DNA from 4 places in the Pseudoalteromonas sp. S408 genome. Region 3 is predicted to be linked to each of the others. Evidence: predicted binding sites of a transcription regulator. Region 3 holds the regulator's gene; each other region holds the start of a gene.
The links. The regulator LexA, encoded in region 3, represses DNA repair genes until DNA is damaged. The targets are predictions, from matches to a motif close to TACTGTATNNNNATACAGTA.
Positions count from the first base shown of each region.

Region 1: CWB62_RS11600 (YebG family protein) is a predicted target of LexA. The motif match lies at 2,087-2,106, and genes of this name have one in related genera.
Region 2: uvrD (DNA helicase II) is a predicted target of LexA. The motif match lies at 1,833-1,852, and genes of this name have one in related genera.
Region 4: CWB62_RS14950 (DNA topoisomerase III) is a predicted target of LexA. The motif match lies at 1,774-1,793, and genes of this name have one in related genera.

Region 1 is NZ_PNDY01000013.1:54,138-57,354, reverse strand. It holds gene putP (sodium/proline symporter PutP) at 167-1,645, shown strand; gene CWB62_RS11600 (YebG family protein) at 1,717-2,034, opposite strand; gene CWB62_RS11595 (ComEA family DNA-binding protein) at 2,350-2,646, shown strand; gene CWB62_RS11590 (DUF6170 family protein) at 2,658-2,960, opposite strand; gene dsbB (disulfide bond formation protein DsbB) at 2,966-3,217, opposite strand, start outside.
Region 2 is NZ_PNDY01000018.1:8,643-11,859, forward strand. It holds gene yrfG (GMP/IMP nucleotidase) at 1-195, shown strand, start outside; gene CWB62_RS14210 (dUTP diphosphatase) at 192-815, opposite strand; gene CWB62_RS14215 (YacL family protein) at 897-1,265, opposite strand; gene CWB62_RS14220 (hypothetical protein) at 1,381-1,605, opposite strand; gene uvrD (DNA helicase II) at 1,917-3,217, shown strand, end outside.
Region 3 is NZ_PNDY01000032.1:33,010-36,226, forward strand. It holds gene CWB62_RS17260 (hypothetical protein) at 1-66, opposite strand, end outside; gene CWB62_RS17265 (hypothetical protein) at 313-693, shown strand; gene CWB62_RS17270 (PaaI family thioesterase) at 695-1,138, opposite strand; gene lexA (transcriptional repressor LexA) at 1,315-1,932, shown strand; gene coxB (cytochrome c oxidase subunit II) at 2,347-3,217, shown strand, end outside.
Region 4 is NZ_PNDY01000021.1:3,369-6,585, reverse strand. It holds gene pomA (flagellar motor protein PomA) at 1-720, shown strand, start outside; gene CWB62_RS14955 (flagellar motor protein MotB) at 723-1,643, shown strand; gene CWB62_RS14950 (DNA topoisomerase III) at 1,806-3,217, shown strand, end outside.

The sequences.
Region 1 (3,217 bases), on a different contig from region 3:
ATGATTATTTTTAAACTAAGAAAATACAACAAATAGAGATTTTTATGGCAGGCATGATATAGTCCGAAAGAATGCTTTTATCCTAATAGTGACTTTATTATAAAATTTTAAGAGTCAATATTCGGATCAAAAGCCTGCTACTTTTAATTGTTTTATGGAGGCGAATTTGGAAACAGGAATGATCATTTCATTGTCACTATATTTTGTTGTTATGCTAGGTATTGGTTTATATGCCTATAAGCAGTCAACAAGTGATGTTTCTGGTTATATGCTGGGTGGTAGAAACTTGTCACCAAGTGTTGCAGCACTTTCAGCGGGTGCTTCAGATATGAGTGGCTGGATTTTAATGGGTTTACCTGGCGCCATGTTTGTTACTGGCTTAAGTAGCACATGGATTGCATTTGGCTTAATTGCCGGTGCATGGTTAAACTACTTTTTAGTTGCACCGCGTCTAAGGGTTTACACTGAAAAAGCGAATGACTCTATTACCATCCCTGATTACTTTTCTAACCGATTTAACGATAAATCAAATTTACTACGTGTTGTATCGGCAGTTGTAATTATTGTGTTCTTCACACTGTATACCTCTTCAGGCGTTGTTGCCGGTGGTAAACTATTTGAAAGCTCATTTGGCTTAAGCTACGAAATGGGGCTGTATATCACAACGGGTGTTGTTGTTTTGTATACACTCTTTGGTGGCTTTTTAGCGGTTAGTTTAACTGACTTCGTGCAAGGCTGTATTATGTTTATTGCACTTATTTTAGTGCCCGCTGTTGCTTATTCATTATTAGATCAACCATTGCAGTCAACCTTAAACAGCGTTAACCCAGACATGCTTAGTTGGATAGGTGCAGGGTCTGCGCTAGGTATTATTTCAGCAATGGCGTGGGGCCTGGGTTACTTTGGGCAACCACATATAATTGTGCGTTTTATGTCGGTGCGCAGTGTTAAAGATATGCCAACAGCGCGTCGTATTGGTATGTCTTGGATGATTGTTGCTGCAATAGGCGCCGTAGGTACAGGTATTTTTGGTGCGGCTTATACGTACGAGAATAATATAGTAGTGGATGATCCTGAAACTATATTCCTGATCCTTTCAGAGCTCCTGTTCCACCCACTTATTGCTGGCTTTTTACTTGCTGCAATATTAGCTGCAATTATGAGTACAATTTCATCTCAGCTATTAGTAAGTTCAAGCTCACTAACTGAAGATTTTTACAAAACATTTTTACGTAAAGAAGCCAGCGACGCAGAGCTTGTACTGGTAGGGCGCATTAGCGTGTCTATTGTTGCAATACTCGCTATTTATCTAGCGTACGATAGAGACAGCTCTATTTTAGATTTAGTAAGTAATGCGTGGGCAGGCTTTGGTGCTGCATTTGGGCCGCTTGTATTGTTTAGCCTTTACTGGAAACGTATGAACTTTGCGGGTGCGCTTTCGGGGATGGTTGTGGGTGCGGTTACCGTTTTACTATGGATTTACGGCCCGTTCACAATCAATGGTGAAAGTTTAAGTAGCGTAATGTACGAAATTGTCCCGGGCTTTATACTCGCGAGTATTGCTATTGTAGTTGTAAGTTTAGCAACCAATGAGCCTAATTCAGATATAACAACGTTATTTGATGAAGTAGAGAAAGAGCTTTAATTAATATTTGTTTTTATAAAAGCTGTAAAAAAGGGAGCAACTAAGTTGCTCCCTTTCTTTTTGCAAAATATTTAGCTTGCTTGTTTGGCGTTGTTATCGTCTATCGATGCAACGTTATCTGACTTTTTATTTTTACTTACCGCTTTAGCAGTAGCAGGTTCTTTGGCACCTTTAAGTACCGACATAAAGTCGTCTTTGCTTTTTGCTATTTCTAACGCAAGCGATTCTATTTGTTGCTCACTTAATGGCACGTCTACTTTTTCTAGCATCAGCTCAAGTGATTCTGCTATGTCTAGCATTTTGTCATAGGCATCAGCTTCTTTTTTAGTAGTAAACGTCATGCGTTCGACTCCGTTTCGTTCTACAACATATTTAACAACAACAGCCATGATTTCTCCTGCAAACTTGCTTGGCACTGTGGTTTATAAAAAACCATAAGATTACTGTTTTTATATACAGTAAAGGTTTGCAAGTAAATATGCAAGCGCAGAGTTGTAATTTTTAAGTGTCTTAAATTTGACAAAAAACGGTAACTTAACTTTATTTAATATATCACTTGGTTGTACCAGCTGCATTTTAAGGATTTCGGAGAAAAGTGATAATGCATTTAGGTACCTCCAAAGTGGCTAGCCTCGCGTTTGTTATTTTTGGGTTCCTAATAATTAAAATAAATATGTTCTAAAATGGACAATAAGGACGATAAAATGAAAACCTTTAAAATTTTACTTATAGCAAGCTTATTAAGTATCCTACCTGTTACGACCTCTTACGCGCAATTACCTGAAGTAAGCAAATCTATGGCTCCCATCGAGGCGGTGAGCATTAATGATGCAGATGCTAAAATGTTAGCTAAACTGCCTGGAATTGGTAAGAAAAAAGCACAAGCAATAGTAAATTACCGAGATGAAAATGGTGTATTTACAAGCCTTGAGGATTTAGCCAAGGTGAAGGGGATAGGTAAAAAAGTAATGAGCAAGTTAGAAGGTAAAGTTAAACTTTAAAAAAAAGGGCGCTAAGCGCCCTTTTCATGTTGTTGTAGTGCTTCGTCTAGGTTTCTTCGTGCAAAATTAATATCAACAGGGGCGGTTAATAACGGATAAAAAAGTCCACCTAATAGTAAAAAGGGAATAATTAACCAACCTTCAAAAAGGGTAAATATTAAAAATAATGGGCTTAATAGCAATATTTTGATAATACGGAGTAATACACGGTCTGTTGGCGACAACATTGATAAAGACCGTGCTATAACAAGCTGCCTCTCGCGTATTTTTAAATGCTGTAACTGTTTAAGTTGGCTAGAAAAAAATGTAAACATAATTATTAAACCGTTCTTTTTAGTATTAATCGACTACCCAATACAATAAAAAATGCCAGTGCAAAAAATGCAAAAATAACTTCCATCCAAGCAGGCATGCTAAGCGATAAAAACTCCCAATCTATGTTACCGCAATCGCCAGTGGCTTCAAAAAAGCTTGGTATCCATTCATGCAGCGGCATAAACGATGGAAAATTAGGCTCAAATTCACAGCTAAACGCAAATGGATCGGTGGTTGTTTGCATATCTATGTGCTC
Region 2 (3,217 bases), on a different contig from region 3:
TGGCACCAAGTACAAAACGATTTAGGGTTTAACAAAACACGTACTTTGTTTGTTGACGACAGCGTAGCTGTATTAAATGCCGCAAAAGAATACGGCATTGGACACTTACTTGCAGTTGCCAACCCCGACAGCCAGCAACCACACAACGAAATAGCCGATTACTTAAATGTAACCGACTATCGTACTATTATTTAGCTTTTTGGGTAACGTGCCTCAAGGCCTTGGTAAACTAACTTTGCAAAGTCTGCATGTTCGGTATCAAGGCTTTTAACCACTTCAACCAAGTGTTCGTTATCTTCTTGGCCGTTCCATACTTTAATGTAGCTACCATCTTTATAACCATGGTCTTGGCGGAAAAAATTTAAGGTGTTTTTACCGACGTAACCACGGTATAAATCGTCAATATCCATGCCCATTTGTGCCATACAACCGGCAAAGGCTGCTGCATTAAACGCTTTATCTGCAACTGCAGATGCCGCAAGTATTTCTAACGTTTGTTTGAAGTCGTCCGCTTGCTGTACTTGGCTCAACTCACTTTCTAATTGCTTTGCTAAGTCTTGATAGCTTGTTTTACCGTCAATACGTAGCGACAAACCAAAGTGAAAAATATCAACTAATTCTAAAATAACTTGCTCGGTATCGGGTGTTTGTTTTTTCCACCACTTCCAGCCATGATGATCTAGCATTTCGGCACACTCAACCCAAATAGCGCGATACCATTCAAACCCTTGTTTAAACCATTGCTCATGCACTTTTGTATTCATGGCGTTTTGCATTTCTAGCATGACTACTAGCTTATTTAAATTGGCAGACATATCAATTCCTGTCGTTTTTAGTTGTTTTAATAATACAGAGAAAGCGCTGTTTTTGCATTTGCTATGTCTGTTTTAATTATTTTATCGATTACTGGTAAACTCATACCACGACTCGATTAAATCAATAAAGTCTTCAAAACCACATCCACTGCTTAAGTCGTTTTCTTCAAGCATTAAATCGTCATCTTGATAGGCAATTAAGTCTTCGCTGTCTTGGTGCAGTGCATGCGCTTCAAATAAGGCTTCATCTTTAGATAAAATTAAATCTATTTCTTGGCCTTTTAAAGTCACAGGCTCAAAACTCGTTTTTACCGACGCAATAAGTGCTTGCACCATAGCCACTTTGTCTTTGCCAATTTCTTCGTTTAACCAACGGCCAATGATTGCATGCTCGCTGCTTATTTTAATGCGCAGCCCACTAATAGGGTCGCGAATAAATTGATATTCCATAACTATTACTTATTAAACGCTAATAACGCGATTATACCCATAAATTAGCTTTAACGCCGACCCTAAAAAGCAAAATAGCGCCATTAGGCGCTATTTTTATAAAACGTTTAAATACCTAACTTCGTGAGCGGTATCGTGCCGCATCTATTATCGACCATAAGTAAATAATAGGCACTAATACAAAACCAACGAGTACATATATAAGTGCGTAACTTATGACAATAGCTAGCGCAAAAAATATAGCTGCTAAAATACGCCCTTGTACTAATTGCCCTAAACCAGGAAAAAATATATTACACAACGCAGCAATTACATTACCGCCAGACCCTTGATCAGCCATACTCACCTCTGTAGTTAATTAATTTTAAATTTTAGTTATTTACTTACTATCACACTTTATGCCAATTTATTAAAGCTTAAAAATCAGTTAGTTAAATTACGACTCTCTAATTGCTTTGGTATTTTTTACTAAATATAGGTCAATTTGATTATTTTTATTATTAATTTTAGTCACTTATCGATACTAAAACTAGCCAGCTGATTGGTTTTAGAGGTTATTTTTAGAATAGCTGTTCATAAAAACAGTATTTTATTTAGCCTAACAAAAACACCTGTTATACTGCCCTCAATATTGATTAAAAAGGCGTAACGATGGACGTTTCAGAATTACTCGATGGCTTAAATGACAAACAACGCGATGCCGTTGCAGCCCCATTACAAAACATGCTGGTATTGGCGGGTGCTGGGTCTGGTAAAACACGAGTGTTAGTTCATCGTATTGCGTGGCTTATGCAGGTTGAACAAGCCTCTGCTTATAGTATTTTTGCGGTAACCTTTACCAATAAAGCGGCTAAAGAAATGCGCACTCGTGTTGAAGAAACCTTAAAAGCACCGGTCGGTGGCATGTGGATTGGTACTTTCCACGGTTTATCACATCGAATTTTACGCGCTCATCACCGTGAAGCTAACTTACCAGAAGCCTTTCAAATTTTAGACTCTGACGACCAACTCCGTATGATCAAGCGCTTATTAAAATCAATGAATATTGATGATAAAAAGTGGCCAGCTAAACAGTTTGGCTGGTACATAAGCGCTAAAAAAGACGAAGCACTTCGTCCTAAAGATATTCAAGCGTATGATATAAACGAGCAAATGATGCTGCGTGTATATGCCGCCTATCAAGAAGCGTGTGACAGGGCTGGTTTGGTCGATTTTGCTGAAATACTCCTACGTAGCTATGAGGTGCTTAAAAATAACCCTACGCTACTTCGCCACTACCAACAGCGCTTTGCGCATATGCTGGTAGACGAATTCCAAGATACCAATACCATTCAATACGCATGGTTAAAGCTGCTCGCAGGCGATACGCAAAGTATTATGATTGTGGGCGATGATGACCAAAGTATTTATGGCTGGCGCGGCGCTAAAATAGAAAATATAAAACGTTTTTTAACTGACTTTGACGCCGAAACTATTCGCCTTGAACAAAACTACCGCTCAACCGCAACTATTCTTAAAGCATCTAATGCGCTTATAAAAAATAACTCAGAGCGCATGGGTAAAAGCTTATGGACCGATGGCAACGAGGGCGAGCCTATATCAATTTACGCCGCCTTTAACGAGCTAGACGAAGCCCGCTTTGTAAGCAGTAAATTACGTAGCTGGTTAAATGCCGGTAACGCGTTACAAGACGCCGCCATTTTATACCGTAGTAATGCGCAATCTCGTGTACTTGAAGAAGCCATGCTACAAGAAGGATTAAAGTACCGTATTTACGGTGGTATGCGATTCTTCGAGCGTCAAGAAATTAAAGATGCGCTATCGTACTTACGCTTAGTCGGTAATCGCCAGGACGACGCCGCATTTGAACGAGTAATTAATACCCCTGCACGTGGTATTGGCGACAAAACTTTAAGTCATATACGCGACTGCGCCCGTGCTGAGTCACTTCC
Region 3 (3,217 bases):
TTGTAGGCCTAATAAATAGCCTAACCATTTATGAAGTTTACGTGCTGGCTTAAATATTTTTTTCATAGGTGTTTATCTTATTATTTTTAATAAACATTTTACGCGAATGGTAGGCAAGGTGGGTGCGACAAAATGTCGCACTAGTGCATTAAAACTGAGTTGCAGCACACTAGCGCGAATAGTAAGTAGCAATAACACTCTAAAATAAGAATATTAACTGATAAAGTGTCTATTTATAGGGTGTTGATTTGGTATAACGATAAAACTGCGTTAAAGTTTGCAAGGTAACTATTAGAGGATAAATACGAAACAATGTCGGAAATTCAATTTTTAAATGTAGATCTAGAGCTTGAGTCAAAACAAGATATTAGTGTGCTGGTGGCCGACCTAAAAAAAGTCGCAACGATTTTACATTATGACAAAGACGAATACCGTCAATTAGCGCGTATTGAGGTAGCTGGCGATGTTAAATCACCAGACAAAGCAATAAACCATATTTGTGAGCTTATTGAATCGTGTTCACGCAATGCATTAAAGCAATGGTTAAGCTGTTCACGCAGAACGTTTGATATAGGATTTGAGTCAGGCACATCGCCAAAGTGTTTTAATCAAGCTTTGCATGCAGATACACTACTTCGTATATCTGCTATTGGCGCGGGTATGGAAATAACAATTTACCCTCTCGAGAAGTAACCTACGCTTTTCGTTCAACAACTGCTGCGGTCATTTTTGATACGCAGCACAGTTCGTTACGGCTATTTGTGATTTTTATTTCCCATACTGAGCTACGTTTTCCAATATGAAATGCGCGTGCTGTTGCCGTTAATGTACCATTACGAGAAGCCTTTAAATGGCTTGCACTTATTTCTTGCCCAACACAGTAAAATTTTGTGAAATCGACAACAAAATTAGCAGCATAGCTGGCTACCGTTTCTGCCAGTACAACGTTAGCGCCGCCATGAACCATGCCAATAGGATTATGATGTGCAGGGATTGCAGGCATAGTTGCGACTAAGTAGTCATCGCCTATCTCTGTTATTTCTATTCCCATGGTTTTCATTAGGGTACCTTGGCCACTAATCCCTTCGTCTAATTGTTTACACAGTGCTAATGTAATCGGTTGATGCCAAATACTCATATAGATTCCTTTAAATTTAATGAAGCAAGTTACTATTTTTATAGGCTATTTTAGAAAGCACCTAAAATGTACACGTAAGGAAGTAATTTGGCTATTTGAACGGGTAATTTAAATTTGCGATTTTTATTTAACTGTATATACTCACAGTTAAATGTACTGTATGGAAAACCAGTTGTATGCGCCCATTAACTAAACGCCAAGCTCAAATACTCGAATTAATTAAAGTGTTTATTAAAGACACTGGTATGCCGCCTACACGTGCTGAAATAGCACAAACGTTAGGGTTTAAAAGTGCAAATGCCGCTGAAGAACATTTAAAAGCCCTTGCCAAAAAAGGGGTGATTAAAATGAAGCCAGGCGCAAGCCGAGGGATTCAACTTGTTGAAGAAGAGGAACCGGAGCAATTAGGTTTACCGCTTATTGGCCGAGTTGCGGCAGGCTCACCCATTTTGGCGCAAGAGCATGTTGAGAGCCACTGTAAAATTGATCCATTAATGTTTAAACCAGCTGCTGACTTTTTACTGCGCGTAAATGGTATGAGTATGAAAGATATAGGCATTATGGATGGCGACTTACTTGCTGTACATAAAACACAAGTGGCTGAAAATGGTCAAGTTGTGGTTGCTCGTGTTGATGACGATGTAACAGTAAAACGTATTGAAAAGGCAGGTCGTCAGGTATTACTTCATGCCGAAAATGACGAGTTTGCACCAATTAAGGTCGACCTTGAAACTGAATCATTCAACATTGAAGGCTTGGCAGTGGGTGTTATTCGTAACGCAGACTGGATGTAGCTTTACCTTATTTTATAAATTGCGCACTATTTTGGTGCGCATTTTTATTTTTTTAAATTTGTTTTTTTATTCATACTCCTTATTTCATTCTCAGCCCTTACTAACTCTCGATTTTAGCTACTTTTTTCTACGCTAAACTAAATCAACTCTCTACTTTTTACATATTTATTGTTTGTTTTTAATACAAAAAACTTGCATGCTGGTTAAATATTAACTAATTGTTAATGAACTGACGCTGGCAATACTCATCGCTTTTAAGTTTTGAGCACACACAATAAATTTGTTGCTAGCGCAGTGAATGCCAATTTTTTTATAAATCAAATGGCATTAATACAAAAATAAAAATAACGAATTGGCGTTTAAGCCGTATGCCTCTTCGCTTTGCACTAGCAACAGCATCAAAGGAGTCGTCACATGGGTAAACTTAGTTGTACCTTGTGGCTTATATTGTGTGTTTTTCCGCAGTTAGCGTTGGCCAACAGCCAATATAATATGCGCAAGGGCGTTACAGATATAAGTGAAAATGTTTACGAATTACACATGACCATATTTTTTATATGTTGTGTAATTGGAATAATAGTGTTTGCCATCATGCTTTGGGCACTCATTCATCATCGAAAATCTAAAGGGGCGGTTCCCGCTCAATTCCACGAAAGTACTAAAGTAGAAATTCTTTGGACTGCTATACCATTTGTTATATTAATTGCGATGGCAGTGCCAGCTACAAAAACGTTAATAGCGATGGAAGATGCCAGTAAAGCCGACTTAACAATTAAAGTGACTGGCTCGCAGTGGAAATGGCATTATGAATACATGGGAGAAGACGTAGAGTTTTACTCAATGCTTGCAACCTCTCAAGATGAAATTACCAATTTAGCAGATAAAAACCCAAATTATTTGCTTGAGGTAGATAAACCCCTCGTACTGCCAATTAATAAAAAAATTCGTTTTTTAATGACCTCAGATGATGTTATTCACTCTTGGTGGGTACCAGACTTTGCCGTTAAAAAAGACGCAAATCCGGGCTTTATTAACGAAACATGGACCAACATAAACGAAGAAGGGATTTACCGAGGCCAGTGTGCTGAGCTGTGTGGTAAAGATCATGGATTTATGCCTGTTGTAGTTGAGGCTAAATCTGAAGCTGATTTTAAAGTATGGCTTGCCGACGCTAAACAAGCTAAACAAAAAGCTGCTTTAGCTGATGCAGCTTTACTTGATCAAACATTACCAAAAGAAGAGTTAATGGAGCTGGGTGCTCAGGTATACATGGCAAGTTGTGCCG
Region 4 (3,217 bases), on a different contig from region 3:
GTCATGTCTATGTTTATGAGTAGTAGCGGTGAAATGGGCATGTTTGCCGATGCACCTTCAAGTGTAATTGTATTTGGTGGCTCGCTATTTATTGTTTTATCAAACTTCACTATGTCTCAATTTTTAGGGATAGGTAAAGTGGTTGGTAAGGCATTCATGTTTAAAATTGAATCGCCTGAAGAGTTAATTGAAAAAGCAGTAGAGCTTGCAGATTCTGCTCGTAAAGGGGGGTTTTTAGCACTCGAAGAAGCTGAAATTCCAAATCCATTTATGCGTAAAGGCGTTGACATGCTTGTTGATGGGCATGACGCTGACGTTGTGCGCGCCACACTTCAAAAAGATATTTCCCTAACCACCACCCGTCATGAGCTCGGTGCTGGCTTATTTAAAGCACTTGCCGATATAGCTCCAGCAATGGGGATGATTGGTACATTGATAGGCCTAGTTGCCATGTTATCAAACATGGACGACCCTAAAGCTATCGGGCCTGCAATGGCCGTGGCACTATTGACCACTCTGTATGGTGCATTTTTAGCAAACGTTGTAGCAATTCCAATTCAGGTAAAACTCGAGCTGCGTAAAGACGAAGAGGCAATGAATCAGCGTTTAATTCTTGATGCTATTTTAGGGATTCAAGATGGTCAAAATCCGAAAGTGATAGAAGGTATTTTGAAAAATTACTTAGCTGAGTCTAAACGTAAAGTTGATACCGAGGAGTAGCCATGTCTGATGAAGAGTGCAAATGTCCCCCCCCAGGTTTGCCTGCGTGGATGGGAACATTTGCTGATTTAATGTCGTTGTTGATGTGCTTTTTTGTACTATTATTGGCATTCTCAGAAATGGATGTACTTAAATTTAAACAAATAGCAGGCTCTATGAAGTTTGCTTTTGGTGTACAAAATAAAATTGAAGTTAAAGATATCCCAAAAGGGACATCAGTTATCGCCATGGAATTCACCCCAGGTAAACCAGAACCTACACCAATAGAAACCATTCAGCAGCAAACCGTTGAAATGACCCAGCAAATGCTAGAGTTTCAGGCCGGTGATGAAAGTTCTGCTGGCGGTAGACAAGAGCAGCGGGGTGATAAGCGCGGTGGTGAGTCTCGAAGTACATCGCAAGAACAATCATCTGAACAAGCAACATCTGCAGCAGATCAAGAGCAAACAAATGAACTCGTTAAAAAAATAGCGCAGCAGTTAGAGAAGCAAATAATAGATGGTGCAATAGAGCTTGAGTCTTTGGGCCAGCAAATTATTATTCGTATTCGTGAGAATGGTTCGTTTCCTTCGGGCAGTGCTTTTTTACAGCCTAAGTTTAAACCCATTATTCAGGATATTGGTGTGCTTTTAAAAGACGTGCCAGGGGAAATTACTGTTTCAGGGCATACAGATGATTTCCAGGTATCGAATGAGTTATACGTTAATAACTGGGATTTGTCATCTAAGCGCGCAGTGGCTGTTGCCAGCGAATTACAAACAGTTCAAGGATTTGATAAAACACGAATGATGGTCGTTGGCCGTGCGGAAACAAGGCCGCTAGTTCCTAACGATACCAATGAAGACAGACGCCGTAATCGCCGAGTTGAAATATCTATATTACAAGGCAAGGCAAAAGAATCTGATCCTATTGATGTAAGATAACTCTTTTAATTATAAAGCTGGGCTTAATTAGCAGCCCAGCTTATAAGCTTTACGAGTCACTACCACTTGATACTCATTAATGCAGACAATTCATTAAAAACTCTCCCTCTTTGAAATTGCTATGCTAGACTACTGTTTATATAACCAGTTGTAGGCGAGTGTATGAAACTCTACATTGCAGAAAAACCTTCACTTGGACGTGCAATCGCTGATGCACTTCCAAAACCACACAAAAAACACGATGGTTACATTGAGGTCGCTAATGGTGATTGTGTTTCGTGGTGTATTGGTCATTTGTTAGAACAAGCTGAGCCTGATGATTACGATGAGCGCTATAAAAAATGGCAATTAGAACATCTCCCGATAATACCGGGACAATGGCAGTTAAAGGCTAAAACAAAAACTCGCAAGCAGCTTAGCGTCTTAAAAAAGTTAATTAAACAGGCTACAACACTTATACATGCCGGTGATCCCGATCGTGAAGGGCAATTACTTGTAGATGAAGTGATAGAACAAGCCAAAATAAGTAAAACTAAAAAGCAAAGTATTCAGCGTCTACTTATAAGTGATTTAAACTTAGTGGCAGTTAAAAAATCACTTAGTAGCATGCGCTCTAATAGAGAGTTTATCCCATTGAGTGTATCAGCGCTTGCACGTTCACGAGCCGACTGGCTATTTGGGATGAATCTCACTCGGGCTTATACGTTAGCTGGGCAAAAAGCAGGGTTTGGCAATGTGCTATCAGTTGGTCGCGTACAAACTCCCATTTTAGGGTTAGTGGTTAATCGCGATAACGAAATAGTTAATTTTGTATCAAAACCATTTTATGAGGTATTAGCTAGTTTAGTTACTCCTGAACAGCAGCTATTTACAGCCAAGTGGGTACCGAGTAAAGCTTGCGAACCTTATCAAGATGAAGAAGGGCGAGTGCTAAATAAAGCATTAGCCGAAAATGTGGCTTCGCGTATAACTAATCAAAAAGGAGAGGTAACAGCGCTTGAACAAAAGCAAAAAAAACAAAGTGCACCTTTGCCTTATAACCTATCCGCACTACAAATAGATGCAGCTAAAGCATTTGGCATGCCTGCCCAGCAAGTGCTTGATATTTGCCAAGGATTATATGAACGTCACAAATTAATTACTTATCCTCGTTCAGACAATCGGTATTTACCAAAAGATCATCACCAAGATGCCGCCGCTATCTTTAAAGCGATAGCACAGAACAAAGGACAGCCAGTAGAATTAGTCGATGGAGCAAACGTAAAGCATAAGAGTAAATGTTTTAATGATTCTAAAGTGGCTGCTCACCACGCTATAGTACCGACGGCTAAACTTTTAAAAAGCGCATACTTGGCAAATGATGAAGCGAAAGTATACCAGTTAATATGTAGGCATTATTTAATACAGTTTTACCCAGATTATGTTTATAACGAAACTAAAGCAGAGGTAACAATTGCTGGTGGTTTATTTAAAGCCAACGCTAAACAAGAAGTCAGCTTAGGTTTTAAAGTGTTAATGGGTAAATCAGAATTAAAAGAAGAGGCAACGTTGCCTTATCTTGAAAAAGGGATGAA